2 regions of the Marinobacter sp. MBR-105 genome follow, and region 2 is predicted to be linked to the other one. Evidence: predicted binding sites of a transcription regulator. Region 2 holds the regulator's gene; the other holds the start of a gene.
What was found. Region 2 encodes sigma-54, which starts transcription at its own class of promoters, with help from an activator protein. Its sites were predicted from a motif close to ANTGGCATNNANNTTGCTNT; they were not measured.

Region 1: flgA (flagellar basal body P-ring formation chaperone FlgA) is a predicted target of sigma-54. The motif match lies at 1,856-1,875, and genes of this name have one in related genera.

Annotation. Positions count from the first base shown of each region.
Region 1 covers NZ_JBRJHG010000003.1:190,219-193,341, reverse strand. Annotated here, with positions in the region: gene ACSSVV_RS05565 (LysR family transcriptional regulator) at 1-3, opposite strand, end outside; gene ACSSVV_RS05560 (CheR family methyltransferase) at 38-865, opposite strand; gene ACSSVV_RS05555 (chemotaxis protein CheV) at 901-1,830, opposite strand; gene flgA (flagellar basal body P-ring formation chaperone FlgA) at 2,016-2,723, shown strand; gene flgM (flagellar biosynthesis anti-sigma factor FlgM) at 2,851-3,123, shown strand, end outside.
Region 2 covers NZ_JBRJHG010000008.1:124,182-127,304, reverse strand. Annotated here, with positions in the region: gene lptA (lipopolysaccharide transport periplasmic protein LptA) at 1-10, shown strand, start outside; gene lptB (LPS export ABC transporter ATP-binding protein) at 1-713, shown strand, start outside; gene ACSSVV_RS11185 (RNA polymerase factor sigma-54) at 902-2,431, shown strand; gene hpf (ribosome hibernation promoting factor) at 2,505-2,813, shown strand; gene ptsN (PTS IIA-like nitrogen regulatory protein PtsN) at 2,902-3,123, shown strand, end outside.

The DNA.
Region 1 (3,123 bases), on a different contig from region 2:
CACATCGGTCCCCTACTCCGCATTGAACAGTTCCCGGCTATTTTTTGCGATAGATGATGCCAGGGTGACACTGGACCATTTCGTAGAGATTGGGAAGCCCGTTCAAAGACTCAGAAGCACCAAGAATCAGATAGCCTCCGGGGTTCAGAGCACCATGCAGCCGGGTAAGAATGTCCTTTTTCAGTTCCGCTGAGAAATAGATCAGCACATTCCGGCACATGATGATGTCGAACTTGCCAAGCATGTATCGATCCAGCAGGTTCAATTCCTTGAATTCCACCATGGACTTGATTTGCGGTCGAATCTGCCAACCACCGTTGGCCGAGGGGGTAAAAAAGTGCTTTTGACGCTCCGGCGACAGCCCGCGGCCGATGGCGATCATTTCATACTCGCCTCTCCGGGCAACCTCCAGCACGCTTTTGGAAATGTCCGTTGCCGTGATTTTTACATCCCGCAGCTTACCCGGCCGGGTACGGCGGAATTCGTCAATTACCATGGCTACGGAGTATGGCTCCTGGCCAGTAGAACAGGCGGAAGACCAGATTCTTAACGGCTGGAGTGAACTGCGCTCGGCAAACTCTGGCAAGAGCTTTTCCTGCAGAATCCGGAACGGATGGTTGTCCCTGAACCAAAGTGTCTCGTTGGTCGTCATCGCGTCGATGACCACCTCGCGCAAGCCTGCCCTTCCAGGCCTCTTTAATCGTTCCAGAAGCTCTCCAAGGGAATTCAGGCTGTTTTCTTCGAGAATGCGCCGAAGCCTGCTCTTTACAAGATACTGTTTGTTATCACCCAGCAGGATGCCGCACGCATCCTGCAGGAACTTTTTAAAGGCTTCGTATTCCTGGGGCGTTATGTCCGCTTTCATTGGATCTCTTCGTGGGTGAAACCATCAGCCGAGCATCAGTGCTGATCAATAATTTCCATTACTCGCTCGGCCAGCTCATCCGGGCTGAATTTCGCCATGAAATCGTCTGCGCCCACTTTCTGCACCATCGCCCGGTTGAAGACACCGCTCAGCGAGGTGTGCAGCATTACATACATTTCTTTCAGAGCCGCATCTTCTTTGATTCTGGTAACGAGGGTGTAGCCGTCCATTTCCGGCATCTCAACATCAGAGATAATCAGAGACAGGTGATCATTTGCGCGCGATCCATCCTGAGTTATCTCTTTGAGATACTGCAGTGCTTGCTTGCCATCGTTTTTGGTAACCACTTCCATTCCTATAGCGGTCAGGCAACGCTCGATCTGCCGACGAGCCACCGAAGAGTCATCCACCACCAGCACAGGCAGGTGGCCCGGCACACGTTCGGCACTCCTGGCAACCAACTCCTCCGTAACATCTTCCCTGAGCGGAGAAACTTCTGCAAGAATCTTTTCTACATCTATGATTTCTACCAGCTTATCATCAATCTTCGTCACCGCAGTCAGGTAAACATCCTTTCCCGCACCCTTGGGTGGCGGAAGAATATCCTCCCAATTCATATTCATGATTCTCTCGACACCAGCCACGAGAAAACCCTGCGTTTTACGATTGTATTCCGTAATGATCACAAAGCTTGTAGCTAACTGCTCCTGCGGTATGCCCGCGAGCCCTATCGCCATGCTCAGATCAATAATGGGAATGGTCTCCCCCCGAACATGAGAAACGCCTCTCACCACCGTTTTACTGTTGGGAATCGAGGATAACTTGGGACATTGCAGCACCTCTTTAATCTTGAAGACGTTGATACCGTATAGCTGCTGCCCCCGGAGCCGAAAAAGTAATAATTCCAGCCTGTTCTTACCGACCAGTTGCGTTCGCTGATTAACGCTGTCGAGTACCCCTGTCATGATGCTTTACTCCTGGCGCGCCTTTACCGGCATCAATATTGCTTTGACCTTTGTAAGGTGTTTTCAGGCCTGTCCAAGACAAATCTTTGACGCCTGCAAACCTGTTAACGGTTAACGGCCCGAAAACCCGAATCCTTAGCGGATTTCGACAATACACAAAGATACAGACAGCATAGGACAAACCGGTGCGTATGCGAATCATCTTTTTGGCTGCATTGTGTCTATCACTGAGCCCAATCACTCTGTCTTCAGAGAGAACCAGTGCTGAAGCCATCCGTGACGCTGCCCAGACGTTCCTGGCAGAGTGGTCCAGAACCCTTGCTGCCGATGGCTACACGAGCCGCTACGAAGTTGGCGCTATCGACAGCCGCATCGCCCTTGCTGCCTGCAACCAGGGGCTGAACGCCGAGTTTGCGGGCGATCCGCTACAGACCACCAGCCCGTCGGTCCTGGTTTCCTGCAGTGGTGAGCGACCCTGGAGAATGTACGTTACCGCCAGCGTCGAGGTTCATGGCCCCGCCCTGATAGCAGCCCGTCCCCTGGCGCGCGGAGAGCGCCTGACACCAGATCTGGTCACCGTAAATTCGGTGCAGATCAATGCCAGTCGTCGCGGCGTACTCACCCGCAAAGAGTCCGTTTCAGGCATGATGATGCGCCGCCCGGTGAACGCCGGCACGGTAATGACCCCGGATCTCCTTGAAGCTCCCAACGCGATTGAGCGGGGTGACCATGTTATTATCACCGCGCGCTCAGGCTCATTCTCGGTATCATCTCGCGGTAAGGCACTGGCGAGCGCGGGCGTTGGAGAACAGGTACTGGTGGAAAACCTCCGCTCGTCCCGGACAGTCAAAGCTCGTGCCGTCGGCCCCGGGCGGGTCGAAATTCCGATGTAAGGCGGCAAACAGCAAGAGCGGCAAATGTTTTCCGTTTTGTAACTAAAGTATGGCGCGGATTTGCCGTTAAGCAGATATAAACCCGAATACGCCACTTTCTTGTGGCCCCAGGCAAGCAGGTATTGATATGTCAGTTGACTTAAATGGAATTGGCCCCGGCCAGGTCAACACCACGCGCACCACGGCCGACAAAGCCTCAGGCAATCAAACGTCACAGGCGCCCACAGGCGAGCAAGCCAAGGCCCAGAGCCCCGCTGCCCGTGGCGAAAACGTGAACCTGAGCAATCAGGCGAAAAACCTGAAGCAACTTGAGCAGAAGCTGGGGGACTACCCCGAAATGGACGATGATCGCATCGAACAGATTCGTTCTGCTCTTGAGAACGGCACCTACAAGGTAGAT
Region 2 (3,123 bases):
GGGCCAGTAATCTGGCAAAAAGCTACAAGCAGAAAAAAGTGGTGCTGGATGTTTCTCTGGAAATTCGCTCCGGCGAGATTGTCGGCCTGCTCGGCCCCAACGGCGCCGGCAAGACCACCTGCTTCTACATGATCGTGGGCCTGGTGCCTGCGGATCACGGCCGGATCACCATCGACGCCAAGGACATCACCCCGCTGCCAATGCATGGGCGCGCCCGCAAGGGCATCGGTTACCTGCCCCAGGAAGCCTCCGTGTTTCGCAAACTGACCGTGCGGGACAACATCATGGCCATCCTCGAAACCCGCAAAGGCATGAGTCGGGCGGAACGGGAGGCCAAGCTGGAAGAGTTGCTGGAAGAGTTTCATATTACTCACATCCGAGACAGCGTGGGTATGGCGCTATCCGGAGGCGAACGCCGCAGGGTTGAAATCGCCCGGGCGCTGGCCATGGAGCCCGCGTTTATCCTGTTGGACGAACCCTTCGCGGGCGTAGACCCTATCTCCGTCAGTGACATCAAGCACATTATCCGGCACCTGCGGGATAAAGGTATTGGCGTGTTGATTACCGACCACAACGTTCGGGAAACCCTCGACATCTGCGAGAATGCCTACATCGTTTCCGGCGGCCACATCATCGCCTCCGGCAATGCCGAAGCCATTCTGGCAAACCAGCAAGTGAAAGAAGTGTATCTGGGTGATGAGTTCCGGCTCTGACCTGATAAAACAGGGTTTATCCGAGGTCTGATTGTTTTGATGATCTGTAGCAAGTAAACTCGGCAAAAAACTTGCTTATACTGTTCACAGACAATGGCAAGTAACCAGCGTACAACATTTTTTTCGGCCTGTGCGCCGGCAAAGCAACAACCGGGATGCCCATGAGTTATGGATCTTGAGCCATGGTTATGAAAGCCTCATTACAGCTTAAGCTGGGCCAGAGTCTGACCATGACGCCCCAGCTGCAGCAGGCCATACGCCTGCTACAGCTTTCTACCCTCGATCTCCAGCAGGAAATCCAGCAGGCGCTGGAATCCAACCCAATGCTGGAAACCTCAGAGGACGATGAGCACCCTGAAGGCGACGAGCGCGAAGAGCACGAGCACAGTGAAGCTTCCAGCTCTGAGGCCAACCAGGACGACAGCCACCAGGACGCGAGCCCGGACTGGGACGAAACCGAGAACGGCCCTGACTGGTCGTCCGAGAACGATATTCCGGACAACATTCCCGATGATCTGCCAGTGGATACCGCCTGGGACGACATCTACCAGTCTGCCCCGGCTCCGGCCAGCAAAGGCGAAGACGAGCACGAATCGGATTTCGAAACCCGGAACTCGCCTACCGAAACCCTGCAGGATCACCTTGAGTGGCAGCTGAACCTGACACCTCTGAGCGAGCGGGATCAGGCCATTGCCCACGCGCTGCTGGATGCTGTGGATGAGCGCGGCTACCTGACGTCTGACATTGAGGACATTCACGCAGGCCTGCTGGACGAAACCGAAGAAGACCCGTTGGAACTGGACGAAGTGGAAGCGGTACTCCACCGCCTGCAACACTTCGACCCGCCCGGCGTGTTCGCTCGGGATCTCCAGGAATGCCTGCTGATTCAGCTCAACCAGCTGCCACCGGATACCCCCTGGCTGCGCCAGGCGAGACTGGTGGTTACCCAGTTCCTGCACCTGCTTGGCAACCGGGACTACGCGCAACTGTTACGCCGCAGCCGGCTCAAGGAAGACCAGCTGAAACAGGTACTGGCCCTGATCACCAGCCTGAACCCTCGCCCTGGCGATGTCGTGGACCGGGCCGAACCGGATTACGTTATCCCGGACGTTATCGTACGCAAACACGAAGGCCGCTGGCGGGTTGAACTCAACCCGGAAATCGCTCCGCGTATCCGGGTGAATGCCAGCTACGCGTCACTGATCCGCCGGGCTGACAGCAGTGCCGATAACACCTACCTGCGCGACCAGCTGCAAGAAGCGAAATGGTTTATCAAGAGCCTGCAAAGCCGGAATGAAACCCTGCTGAAAGTGGCCACCCGCATCGTTGAACACCAGCAAGGGTTCCTGGATCAGGGCGAAGAAGCCATGAAGCCTCTGATCCTGTCTGACATTGCCCAGGCGGTGGAAATGCACGAGTCCACGATTTCCCGGGTTACCACCCAGAAGTACATGCACACGCCCCGCGGTATTTTTGAGCTGAAGTACTTTTTCTCCAGCCACGTCAGCACCGCCGAGGGCGGCGAATGCTCGTCTACAGCCATCCGGGCGATGATCAAGAAGCTGATTGCCGAGGAAACCCCGAAAAAGCCATTGAGCGATAGCAAAATTGCAGCCATGCTAGGGGAACAGGGAATCAACGTGGCGCGGCGTACCGTGGCCAAATACCGGGAGGCCATGCATATTCCTCCCTCGAACGAACGAAAACGCCTGGTTTAAACTTTCGCCGGTGCAAGATGCACTGGCACGCAATCCGGCAAGCACGCCGGCAGTATGACAACAGGAGACGCCTATGCAACTCAACATTTCAGGCCATCACGTAGAACTGACTCCCGCTCTGAAGGATTACGTCAACACCAAGTTCGAGAAGCTGGAGCGTCACTTCGACCACATCAGTAACTGCCAGGTCACCCTGGAGGTCGAGAAGGTGCGCCAGATGGCGGAAGCCACGCTGCACGTGATTGGTGGTGAGATTCACGCAAAGGCAGAAAATGAGGACATGTACGCCGCAATCGACGCTCTGGTCGACAAGCTGGACCGTCAGATCCTCAAGCACAAGGAAAAGAACGTAGACCGGATGCACGGTAACGGCGGTCGCTGAAGCGCGAACCTTACCGGGTGTTTCATGAAACGAGCTGCGGCGGGGCTAACCGGCCGCAGCCTTTTTTTTACGGACATGCAGTCGATCCATGAGCGAGCCATCCCTGACCATCGACAATATTCTTGCCCCTGAACTGACCCTCTGTAAGGTGCCGGCCTCAAGCAAGAAACGTGTGCTGGAGTTCATCGCTGAACGGATTCACTTTCAGGATGAAATCCTCAGCGACACCCAGATCTTCAACAATCTGGTCTCCCGCGAACGGCTGGGCAGCACCGGTATCGGTGAGGGTATTGCCATCCCCCACTGCCGA